Regions from separate parts of the Xanthomonas euroxanthea genome, predicted to be linked through region 1. Evidence: predicted binding sites of a transcription regulator. Region 1 holds the regulator's gene; each other region holds the start of a gene.
The links. Region 1 encodes FliA, which starts transcription of late flagellar genes. Its sites were predicted from a motif close to TAAAGTTTNNCNNNCNNNGGCCGATAA; they were not measured.
Positions count from the first base shown of each region.

Region 2: H7A86_RS21130 (methyl-accepting chemotaxis protein) is a predicted target of FliA. The motif match lies at 2,382-2,408, and genes of this name have one in related genera.
Region 3: H7A86_RS02050 (GGDEF domain-containing protein) is a predicted target of FliA. The motif match lies at 2,187-2,213, and genes of this name have one in related genera.

Region 1 covers NZ_LR861803.1:2,368,081-2,372,253, forward strand. The annotation lists gene H7A86_RS10040 (chemotaxis protein CheA) at 1-1,129, opposite strand, end outside; gene H7A86_RS10045 (protein phosphatase CheZ) at 1,132-1,758, opposite strand; gene cheY (chemotaxis response regulator CheY) at 1,758-2,150, opposite strand; gene H7A86_RS10055 (RNA polymerase sigma factor FliA) at 2,186-2,953, opposite strand; gene H7A86_RS10060 (MinD/ParA family protein) at 2,950-3,834, opposite strand; gene flhF (flagellar biosynthesis GTPase FlhF) at 3,821-4,173, opposite strand, start outside.
Region 2 covers NZ_LR861803.1:561,300-565,472, reverse strand. The annotation lists gene H7A86_RS21130 (methyl-accepting chemotaxis protein) at 1-2,326, opposite strand, end outside; gene H7A86_RS02360 (hypothetical protein) at 2,484-3,581, shown strand; gene H7A86_RS02355 (TetR/AcrR family transcriptional regulator) at 3,772-4,173, opposite strand, start outside.
Region 3 covers NZ_LR861803.1:479,503-483,675, forward strand. The annotation lists gene H7A86_RS02045 (DUF808 domain-containing protein) at 1-273, shown strand, start outside; gene H7A86_RS02050 (GGDEF domain-containing protein) at 521-2,149, opposite strand; gene glgA (glycogen synthase GlgA) at 2,635-4,173, shown strand, end outside.

The DNA.
Region 1 (4,173 bases):
AGATGTCGGTGACCTCGGCCTTGGTCGAGAAGCCCGGCATGAAGATCAGATGCAGGCACTCGTCGGTGCTCAGGCGGGCGGCGGCTTCGGCGTCGATCAGGCCTTTGTTGCGGGCGATCTCGCGCAGGCGCTCGGGGTCGATGCCGGCGCCGTCGTCCTGGATCTCGATGCTGACGTAGTCGCCCTCCTGCTGCGCGGACAGCCGCACATGGCCGCTGCGCGGCTTGCCTGTGGCTTCGCGCAGGGCCGGCGATTCGATGCCGTGGTCGATCGCATTGCGCACCAGGTGCACCAGCGGGTCGGCCAGGGCCTCGACCAGGTTGCGGTCCAGTTCCGTCTCGGCGCCGATCAGCTCCAGCTCCACTTCCTTGGACAGGGTGCGCGCGACATCGCGGGCCACCTTGGGAAAGCGCGAGAACACCTTGCTGACCGGTTGCATGCGGGTGCGCATCACCGCGGTCTGCAGGCGTGCGGTGGCGATGTCCAGCGTGCTGACCGCGCGGTCGAGTTCCTCGTCGCGCAGGCGGGTGCGCAGGGTCTTGAGGCGATTGCGCGACAGCACCAGTTCGCCGATCAGGTTGACGATGGCATCCAGGCGCTTGGTGTCCACGCGCACGGTCTGCTCGGCGTCGGCTCCCTTGGCCGCCGCCTTGGGCGCGGCCTTGGCGCCGGGCGCAGCGGCGCCATGTGCGTCGTCGGGTGCGGGCGCTGCGGCGGCGGCCTTGGGCGCGGCCTTGACCGCCGGCGGGCCGCTCTTGGCATCGAACTGCGCAATCAGCGAGGCCGGTGCATGCGGCACGGCTTCGCCCGAGCCCATTGCATCCAGCATGGCCTGCAGGTAATCCAGCGACTGCTGCGCGGCATCGAAGTGATGCGCCTGCAACACCGCCTGGCCGGAGCGCGCCATGCCCAGGGTTTCCTCGGCGGCGTGGCAGAGCTCGACCATCGGCTTGATCGCCAGAAAGCCGGCGCCGCCCTTGAGCGTGTGGAAGCCGCGGAACACCGCGTTCAGCTGGTCGGCTTCGTCAGGTGCCTGTTCCAGCGACACCAGCTGTTCGCCGAGGCGGTCCAGGATTTCCTGGGCCTCGACGATGAAATCGGCAGCAATATCGTCTGGAACAGCACTCATGGTTACAACCCCAATCCGGACAGCAGGTCATCGGCGTCGTCCTGCGACACCGCGTGACGGTCCAGGCCCTTGACTGCAGGACCGGCAAGACCGCCGTCGTCTTTCTTCGGCTCTGGATTCTTCGGCGGCAGGCCGAGCGCACCGAAGCCCTCGTGCACGCGCCGGACGATGCCGGCCACGCGACGGATGATCTGCCCGCTCAGGTCCTGGTAGCTCTGCGCCAGCGACAGCTCGGTCAGGTTGTGGCGCATCTTGTCCATCAGCGCGCCCTGGTCCTGATTGAGCCCACCGTCGCGTAGCTGGTTGGCCAGCTCACGGCATTCCTCGACCAGATCCAGCGTGCGATGGCTGGCCTTCTCGGTCATCTCCACCACGTGGTCCAGGCGCGAACACGCATCGTCCAGCTCGCCGGCTTCCTCGGGCACGGTGGGCAACTCGCCCAGCGCCTGGCCGAGTTCGCGCGCAAGCCGGCTCAGGCCCTGCATCATCGGGCGCGTGCGCAGGGCGGCGAGGTGGTCGACCTCGCGCTTCCACGCAGCTTCGTCACCGCTTTCCAGTGCATCGAGCGCGCCCTGCAGGCGGTCGATCAACGCGGCGCGTTCGGCATTGGTGTCCACGGTGGCGTTCATCAGGCGGTCGCCGCCAGACGTTCGAACACCTTGCCCAGCTTCTCTTCCAGCGTCTGCGCGGTGAACGGCTTGATGATGTAGCCGTTCACGCCGCACTGGGCCGCTTCGATGATCTGCTCGCGCTTGGCTTCGGCGGTCACCATCATCACCGGCAGGTGCTTGAGCTTGGCGTCGGCGCGGATGTTGCGCAGCAGGTCGATGCCGGTCATGCCGGGCATGTTCCAGTCGGTGACCACGAAATCGAACGGGCCAGCCCGCAACGCCGCCAATGCGCTGTTGCCGTCTTCGGCCTCTGCGGTATTGGTGAAGCCAAGATCGCCCAACAGATTCTTGACGATGCGCCGCATCGTCGAGAAGTCGTCCACGATCAAAATCCGCATGTTCTTGTTCACATCAAGCTCCTAACACTAAAAAATACGCGAAAAAATCATTCGTCAATTTCGACACCGGCATCGGCCAGTTCGAAGACCTTGAGGCGGCCGCGCAGACGCACCACCGCCTGGCCATGGATCTGGCACACGCGCGATTCGCTGACACCGAGCACGGCGCCGATTTCTTTCAGGTTCAATTCCTGTTCGTAGTACAGCGACAGCACCAGCTGCTCGCGCTCGGGCAACTGGCCGATGGCCTTGCCCAGCTCGCGGCCGAACTCGCCGCGCTCCATCATCTGCTGCGGATTGGGGCCACCCTTGGCGGTGGTGTCCAGCTCGCCGTGATCCTCGATCCGCGACTCCAGGCTCAGCACCTGGCCGCGGGCGGCATCTTCCATCAGACGCAGGTAGTCCGGCAGCGGCATCTCCATCGCGGCGGCCACTTCGGTGGCGGCGGCTGCGCGGCCGGTGTGCTGCTCAATCTTGCGCACGGCCGCGGCGGCATCGCGTGCGCGTCGGTGCACCGAGCGCGGCACCCAGTCGCCACGGCGGATCTCGTCGATCATCGAGCCGCGGATGCGGATCGAGGCATAGGTCTCGAACGAGGCGCCCTGCTCGGAATCGTAACTGCGCGAGGCTTCGATCAGGCCGATCATGCCGGCCTGGATCAGGTCGTCCACTTCCACGCTCGCCGGCAGGCGCGCGGCCAGATGGTGGGCGATGCGGCGCACCAGGTCGGCGTGCTGGGTGACGATGTCATTGGCGTTGTTGCGCTGCACGGCACGGTACTGCGCGGTGGCCGTGGTTGCGGTAGCGGTGCTCATGCGGCCACTCCCCGTTGGATGATGCGTTCGACGAAGAATTCGACGTTGCCGCGGGACACGGTCGGGGCCTGCCAGCGCGAGGTACGGCGAGCGATTTCTGCAATGGCCTGCGCCGACGGACTGGCGGGGTAGGCCTTGATGACCGGTTGCTGGCGCTGTACCGACAGGCGCAACCAGTCGTCCTGCGGCACGTGGCCGAGGTAGTTCAGCGACACGTCGCCGAGGAATTTTTCGCAGACCCGCGACAGCTTGTCGTACAGCAGGCGGCCTTCGTTGGGGTCGCGCACCATGTTGGCGATGATCTGCAGGCGGTCCACGCCGCGTTCGCGCGAGAGCACCTTGATCAGCGCGTAGGCGTCGGTGATCGAGGCCGGCTCGTCGCAGACCACCACCACGGTGTCCTGGGCGGCCTGGCAGAAGGTCAGCACGCTGTCGGTGATGCCGGCGGCGGTGTCGATGACCATCACGTCCAGGTCGCGTTCCAGTTCGGAGAACACGTTGACCAGGCCGATGTGCTGGGCCGGGGCCAGTTCGGCCATGTGGCGGCGACCGGAGGCGGCCGGGACCACCAGCACGCCGCCGGGACCTTCGATGATCACCTCGTCCAGCGTGCAGCGGCCGGCGATCAGGTCGGCCAGGGTGTACTTGGGCGACAGGCCCAGCACCACGTCCAGGTTGGCCAGGCCCAGGTCGGCGTCCAGCAGCAGGGTGCGCTTGCCCATGTCGGCCAGCGCCACGGCCAGGTTGGCGGAGATGTTGGTTTTGCCCACGCCGCCCTTGCCACCGGTCACGGCAATGGTGCGCACCGGGCCCAAAGGCTCGGGACGGGTCGCCGACAGGGGGAAGGCGTTGGTCAGCTTGGCGTATTCACGCGACTGCATGGTTGTGCTCCGGAGTACAGGGCTTATCGGCAGCGCGCCGCAAATCTTCAAGGCGAAGAACGAGACTGGCGGCATTGGCGCGGTGCAGGTCGTCGGGGACCCGCTGTCCGTCAGTCACCCAGGTGATGGGCATTTGGTGATCGACGACGACCGACAGCGCACTACCGAAGCGGCCGGTCTCGTCAAGTTTGGTCAGCACCACGCCCTGGGGCTTGGCGTGGGCGAAGCGGCGCACGACCTCGTCGAGGTCGGAAAAGTGCGCGTTGGCAGGCAGCACCAGCAGCGAGGTGACCTGGTGCGCGGCGCGCAGCCAGTTCAGCTGGGCGGCCAGGGCGCGGT
Region 2 (4,173 bases), 1.8 Mb from region 1:
CCGATTGTTCCTGCGAGGCGGCGGAAATCTCGCCCATGATGTCGGTCATGCGCTGTACGCTCGCAACCACTTCACTCATGGTCTTGCCGGCGTTGTGCACCAGAATGGAGCCTTCGCCGACGCGCTGCACCGAGTCGTCGATGAGATGCTTGATCTCCCTGGCCGCGCCGGAGGAGCGCTGTGCGAGGGTACGCACTTCGGAGGCGACAACCGCAAAGCCACGGCCCTGTTCGCCCGCGCGTGCCGCCTCCACTGCAGCATTCAATGCCAGGATGTTGGTCTGGAATGCTATTCCGTCGATGACGGAGATGATGTCGGCAATCTTTCTGGAAGAGGCCTCGATACCGCTCATCGTCTCGACCACCTGGTTCACGACCTGCCCACCCTGGGCAGCGACGCTGGCGGCGCCGATGGCGAGCTGGTTCGCCTGGTGCGCGCCCTCGGCATTCTGCCTGACGGTGGACGTCAGCTCCTCCATCGATGCAGCTGTCTCTTCAAGGTTGGCGGCCTGCTGCTCGGTTCGTTGCGACAGATCCTGATTGCCCGCAGCGATTTCGCTGGCGGCGCCCTTGATGGAAACCGCCGAGGTCTGGATGCTGCTCACAATCATCGCCAACTGGCTGGCAGTGGCATTGGCATCGTCGCGCATTTGAGCAAAGACGCCGCGGAAGTCGCCGGTCATCCGCGCGGTAAGGTCGCCGGCGGCAATCGACTGCAGCAGGCGGGAGAGTTCCGCAAGGTTGATATCGGTGGTCTGCATCAGATTGTTCAGCCCCTCCACCATGCCGCGGAAATCGTGATCGAACGCAGCGGCATCGCCTCGCGTCGAGAAGTCTCCGGACTCGGCAGCCTGCGCCAACGCGAGAATCTGGCGGTTGATCGCCTGGAGATTGCGCTTGGTCGCTGCCATCGCGTCGCTCAGCGCCGCCTTCTCACCCGGCAGTTGCGGCATATCCGCCTGCATGTCTCCTACGGCGTAACGCGACATGACCGCGACGAGTTGCCGCTGGACCTGTACATGCGCATCCACCAGGTCGTTGGTGCCAGCCACCATCCGGCCGTACTCGCCTGGAAAGCGCTCTGCATTCATGCGGTAGCTCATCTCTCCGGCATCATGCCGCGTCGCCATGTCGTCCTGGGCCTCGATGACCGCGCGTAGCTGCGCCTGCATCGTGCCCATCGACAGCAACAGCTGGCCCATCTCATCCTGACGACGGGGTGCGATCCGGCTATTGAGTTCGCCGGACGATACTGCGGCAGATACACGCACCGCCTCGGCCAGGGGCGCCAACACCTGGCGGCGCAACAAGACATAGAGTGCGGCGCTGAGCAAGGCAGCCGAGAGCAGGCCCACGACGATGATCACCCAAAGCAAGGAGCGGGCCTGCGCCATGACGTGGTGCTTGGGAACCATGATGCCGAGCGCAAAGACCTCTGGCGCCTCCCCCAGACGCAACGGCACGAACACCCGCAGCCAATCAGCTCCAGCCAGCTGTGTCTCGTCACTACTCACTTTCCCCGAGCGCACCTGAGCGAGCATGGCTTGCGTATGAGCATCGGTCATCTTCTTGCCGACCTGCTTTGTGTCGGCGCTCGCCATCACCGCGCCAGTCGGCGACAGCAGGATCGCCTGCCCGACGTCCAGCGGGCGAAGCCTCGCAACCCGTTTCTGCAACGCATCCAGGGAGATGGTGATGTTGACCGTGCCGAGGAAATGGCCATCCTCCATGATCGGCGTGCTCAAGGTGGTCATGAGCGTGTCAACGCCGGCCACCGGATAGTAATACGGCTCAAGTACCACCGGCGCATGGCTCTTGCGGGCGGCCAGGTACCAGTCCCCTTCTCCCGGCTTGTCATAGCTATGCAAGGCCTCCCGCACCAACGCGTCCTTCTGGTACGACCAATACACCATGAAGCGTCCGGTCGCGTCATGAAATGGCGCGTTGATATTGGCAGAGTCGCGGCCATCGAACGCCTCGGGCTCCCAGAGCGTGCTGATGCCCAGCCAGTTCTTTTGCAGTCGCAATTGCTCGCGCAACACCGACGCGGCCGACGCGCGGCTCACGCCATCGGCCTTGCGCTCGATGCGGAACGTATTGGCCAGGGTCGCGCCCGTGTTGAAGGCGGACCCAACGTCCGATGAGATTTCGCTGGCCTCGTGACGCGCCACTTCGCGCAGCATCTCCCGGGATGACCCAAGTAACGCCTCGCTACTGCGCCAATAGCTGATAGCGGCCGTCAAGCCGAAGCACAGCAACGCCAAGATCCCCGTTCCAATCATCAAGCGACTGGCCACACTGTTGCGACGAATCAACCGCCTGCTCATCGATGCTCCCGAAATGAAGTTGGCGCGCCGCGCTCGGGCACCCCTGCTCCGCTGGATATCGACATGCAACACCCGAACTTGAGCGCCACGCGGTCCTCAGGCCGCAGAGCTTACGGCCGATATAGGACTGCCCAACAATGTCCGCCACACATACCCGATGAAACGACTATCCAAGCTATTGCTATTGCTTGCGCCTATCGCAGCATCCAGCAATGCGGCCGCCCAGGATGCAGCGGCTAACGAAACCTATGCCAAGCTCGGGGGCGCTGTGCGCTTCAACTACGGGTGGCTGGACTACGCGCCGTCCCAACCGCTGGACCTTGAATTGCTCAGGGTGGATCTGAACGCAGGCACCGGACCGGTCTTCGTGTCGATCCAGCATCGCTGGTACGACGGGTTCGATGCCGTGCACCACGCATTTGTGGGCTGGAACGTGAGCGACCGTATCACCGTCAAGGCGGGGATCCAGCAAGTGCCATTCGGCTTGCTACCGACCGCCTCGAACAGCTTCTGGTTCGGATCGGGTTATTACCTCGGCATTGAGGATGACTACGATCCGGGTGTTGTTGTGACACGGACAGACGAAAGCAATACGCTGCACATCGGATGGTTCCTGGGCGATGAATATGGAGACGGCGCCCGTTACGATCGCTACTCGTTCGACGTCGCTGATACAGATGCGCATCCATATCGCGAACGCCATCGCATCAATCTGCGCTATGAACATCGCTATGCGATGACCCATGGAACCGCAGCCCTCGGTGTATCGGCGTTCTACGGCCACATCCTGAACAACACGGACCGCAATCGTCACGGATATGGAAGTGCAGCGGTCCATGCGCAATGGACCGCCGGCCGCTGGACTACCCAGCTGCAGTGGGCGCGTTACCGTTATGACGTGCCTGGAGACCGGATCGCGATGTCGGCCTTCCTGTTCCCGTTCGAGATCGCCGCCGAGGCGGACGTGCCCACCGCGAACATTGCCTATTCCTTCGGCAAGACAGGGTGGCTCGAAGACGTCACTTGCTACAACAATCTCAGCAAGACGATGCCCTACAGCGGTGGACCTGGCGTGCGCTCGTCCGTGCAGAACGTCACCGGCTGCAGTGTAAAGAAGGGAGCGATGCTGACCTATCTGGACTGGATTGCGGGCAAGAACATGTGGTTTGCAGGTGGAAACGGCATAGGGATCGATGATGGCGAGCGGTCGCGCTGGCACTCGCGCTTCAACCTCAATATCGGCTTCTATTTCTGACGGCGCATTCGCGGCCCCTCGACCTGCCTGCGTACGCCTCCCGTGGCGCCTTTTCCCGTTGCATGGCAAAGCAACAGGCCGAGGCGTTGACGATGCATAGACGACATGGAAGGGCGTGACACCAGGCCGTTGTCGTAGCTACAGCGCGCCAGAGCGCCGCCCACATCTGATCCGCTGGACTCACTCGCCCCTACGGCGGGGCATGCGCAGGCTCCAGCAGTGCGTTGATAAGCTGCTTCACGAATTTGGCAATCGCCTGCCTATCGGCCTGCTGACCGGTTGCCGCACGCACCATGAAGCCATTGAAGGCTGCCGTGATCATCATCATCGCAGTCGTCAGCTGCGTACGATCCATTCCCGGCGGAAGGCCGCATCGTTCCGCCGCATCGATGAATTGCTTCAGGACGATGGCGTCGGACTGGGCGAGGATGCGATGGATAGCCGTGTTGCGCGCTCCTTCGGCTGCAAGTTCGAGACGCAGCTGCACGTGCTCCGGCTCAAGCACCTTGGCCAGGGATGCATCGACCAGGCGCGTGAGTCGCTCTGCGACCGACCCGCCCAGGGGGTCGAGCTCCACCTCGCGGGCCAGTTG
Region 3 (4,173 bases), 1.9 Mb from region 1:
CTGGGGCGCGGCATCCTGGTGGCCGCTCCGTGGCTGATGAAGTTCCTGTCGGTGGCCGGCACGCTGGCGATGTTCCTGGTCGGCGGCGGCATCCTGGTGCACAACATCCCGGCGCTGCACCACACCGTGCAGGACCTGACCAAGTCTGCCGGTGGCATGGGCTGGCTGGTCGATGCGTTGGGCAACATGCTGGTGGGCGTGGTGGCCGGTGCGGTCGTGCTGGGCGCGGTGATGCTGTTCCAGAAGCTGCGCGGCAAGCCGGCGGCGCATTGATCCGCGCTGCGGCGGGCCGGGCGCGGGATGGGCGCCCGCACCGGCGCGACGTGATCGCCCCGCGTGCTGGATCAGCCGGCACGCCATAGCCGGCGGAAATCGCTGCCGACACGTCTCTGCTCGGGCCGCCGCGCCAACGGCGCCGCCCTGCACGGCCACGCCACCCTGTGCCGAGGAGCGCACCGGGCGGCGGCCTTCACCGCTCCAGGCGGGGCGGACGAGCCATGCGCTCCGCCGACGGTTGCGCTCAGTCGGCGCTGACCACGCGATTCTTGCCGGCCGACTTGGCCTCGTACATGGCGCGGTCGGCACGGCGGATGACATCGTCCTGGGTTTCGTCGAGATGGCGCAGCGCCACGCCGCCGCTGAAGCTGACGAACAGGCGCACGTCGTCGTGCAACAGCGAGCGTTGCGCCAGCGCGCGCTGCAGGCGGATCACCGCCGCACTGGCTTCGAAGATGGTGGAGTCCGGCAACAGCAACACGAACTCCTCGCCGCCGAAGCGGGCGATGGCATCGGTGGTGCGCAGCACCGACTTGGCCACGTCCACCGTATGGCGCAGCGCGGCGTCGCCGCCGGCATGGCCGTGGGTCTCGTTGAGGCGGCGGAAGTCGTCCAGGTCCAGCATCGCCACGCACAAGGGTTGGCCGCCGCGCTGGGTACGGGCGGCTTCGCGCTGGAACAGCTCTTCGAAGCCGCGGCGGTTCAGCGCCCCGGTCAGCTGGTCTTCGCGCACCAGGCCGGCCACGTCCTTGAGTTCCTGTTCCAGCAGGGCGATGCGCTGCTCGGCGTCCTCGACCTGGCGACGTGCGGCGAGCAGCTCGTCGCGCGCGGCCAGCGCCTGCGCCTGCACGCCGGCGGTGTCCTGCAACACGTCCTGCAGCAGGCGATTGAGGTCGGGAATGCTGCGAGCGTCGCCGATCGCCTGCGAATAGCCGGCAACGCGATCGTGGTACTCGCCGGTGCTGGTGGCCATGCCGTCGAGCCGGTCGACGAAGGACACCATCATCTCGCGCATGGCGGTCTTGGAGTCGGCAATGCCTTGCTTGAGCAGGCCCTGCTTGTAGATGACCTCGCGCAGGGTGCCGCGTGCCTGCTCGATCGAGCCGACATCCAGCGGCCCGGAGATCAGCTGCCGCACCACCGAGATCTGCCCCTGCAGCCAGCTGCGATCGTCGAGCAGTTCGCCCACGTTCTCCAGCAACAGGTCGAACAGGCCCAGCAACAGGTTCTGCTGTTCGCTGGCATCTTCGGCACGCAGGCCGATCTGATGACTCAGTTCGCGCAAGCGTTGGTCCAGGGTGATCAGTTCATGGCCGGGGCGCCAGTGGCGCAGCGCCGATGCCAGGGTCTGTGCTTCTTCGGCCAGCTCCGGGCTGCGTTGCAGCAGCGTGGCCAAGGCATTGCCCAGTGCGTGACGCAGCAGGTCGCGCAGCTGCTCGGCTTCGGTGCGCCCTTCGGCCAGCGAGTCGCCGGTATCGATGGTGCGGATGTACTTGTCGATCAATTGCCGCAAGGCGCGGCCGTAGCCGGGCCAGTCGCCGGCCGCATAGGCCGCGCTCAGGCGCACGCCCATGTCGCCGAGTTCGCCATGCAGGCTGGTGATGCCCTCGGCAAAGGCCAGCAGCAAGGCCTCCGGGTGCGCGGCATGCGAGAACAGGCGCATCAGCAGGGCGGTGGCGGCAGCCGGGTCGTGCGCGCCGGACTTGTTCTTGGCCGGCACCAGCTGATGCGCGGCCAGGCCGTGCCCGCCGTGCCCGCCGCCGATCACGCTGGGCAGGGCGGCGGCCGGGCGTGCGCTGTCCGCGCCACCCCAGGGCAACAGGCGGCGCAGCCCGCCACGTGGGCGGCTTGGAAGTTCAGGCTGGTCTGCCATGCGCCGGGGTCTCGGAAAGTCGTGATGCTACCGCTGGTTATCGGCGTGCAAGCGTCTTGCTTAAGCGGTCCGGACAGGTCTGCGCAGTTCCAGCCTGCGCGCACGATGGCCGGCGATGGTCGAAAGGCGACGTCTGCCTGTGACTGAACGAGTCAGGCGGGTACTGGAGGGCGCCGCGGCCAGCGCCTGCTTCCGGTGCGTTTCAACAACCACGCACCACGGCGGGGATGTCATCACACGGCGACGCGCCGCTTATGCCGGGACGTACACGCGACCATGCGCAAGGGAATGTCGGTGTCGCAGAAAAGTCAGCACGTATTCACGCATATTTTATTTGCCCGGGGTGTAGATTCATCTCAAGGACGACGTGGAGTACGCGCGTTGGCCCCGCTCCTCATTCGTAGCAGGTCGTCTGGCTGAATCGGCAGATGATGGTTGTCGCTTCGCTGTTTTCCGTCTCCACCCACTTTACGACGGACGTTTAGATGGTTGCCATGATGCCGCTTCACGCCACTACCGCACGCTTTGAGCGCAGTACGTTGCTCCCCACTTTGAAGAAGAGCGGGCGGCCGCGTGATGCACGCGGGCGCTTCATTCGCCATCACGAACGTCTGCCGGTGTCGCCGGCCGATACCCGCGGCGCCTTGTTCGTGGTGTCGGAGATGGCGGACTTCATCAAGGCTGGCGGCCTGGGCGATGTGGCGGCGGCGCTGCCGCGCGCGCTGCGCCATCGCTACGACGTGCGGGTACTGATCCCCGGCTACCGCGCAGTGCTGGCGCGTGCGGGCAAGGTGGAGATCGTCGGCCGGGTACTGGCGCATGCGGCACTGCCGGCCTGCGACATCGGCCGCATCGTGCAATCGGACGGCCTGCCGATCTACATCCTGCTGTCCAAGGAATTGTTCGAGCGCGACGGGTCGCCTTATGTGAGCACCAGCGGGTCGGAGTTCGAAGACAACGCGATCCGCTTTGCCACCTTGTCGCATGCCGCCGCGCAGATCGCCGCCGGCCACGCCGGGTTGGGCTGGAAGCCGCGCCTGCTGCACCTCAACGACTGGCCGTGTGCGCTGGCTGCCGCCTATGTGCGCTGGTCCGGCGGCACCACGCCGTGCCTGTTGACCATCCATAACCTGGCCTACCAGGGCCTGGTGCCGTATTCGATGGCCGCTGCGCTGGGCATCCCCGCCGAGCGCGTGGCCGAGCTGGAGTTCTACGGGCAGATGTCGTTCCTGCGTGGCGGCATCGTGCATGCCGACCACGTCAACACGGTCAGTGTCAGCTATGCCCAGCAGATCACCGGCCCGGCGCAGGGCTGTGGCCTGGACCGCCTGCTGGCCGGTCGCGCCGCCAAGGGCGCGCTGACCGGCATCGTCAACGGCATCGACGCCAGCTGGGACCCGCGCACCGACGAATATCTGGACACGCATTTCAGCGTGAATCAGTGGCAGGGCCGGCAGGCCAACGCCGCGCAGGTGCGCAAGGCCTTCGGGCTGCGCGAGAGCACCGGCCCGCTGTTTGCGGTGGTGTCGCGGCTGGTGCACCAGAAGGGCCTGGACCTGATCTGCGAAGTCGCCCCGCAGATCGTGGCCGCCGGCGGCCAGATCGCGGTGATCGGCGGCGGCGAGCCGGAGATCGAGCAGCAGGTCGCCGAGCTGACCCGGCGCTATCCCGGCCAGGTGGGTGCCTTCATCGGGTTCGAGGAAGGCCTGGCGCGGCGCATGTTTGCCGGTGCCGACTTCCTGCTGATGCCGTCGCGCTTCGAGCCGTGCGGCCTGAGCCAGATGTACGCGCAGCGCTTTGGCTGCCTGCCGATCGCGCACGCCACCGGCGGCCTGATCGACACGGTGGATGACGGCGTCACCGGTTTTCTGTTCCAGCACGCCAGCGCCGAGGCCTTGCGCCGTTGCCTGGAGCGCGCATTCCGTACCTTCCGCCTGCCCAGCCTGCTGTCGGCGATGCGCCGCGCGGCGATGTTGCGTCCCAGTGGCTGGGATGTGGCGGGCAAGAAGTACCTCTCGCTGTAC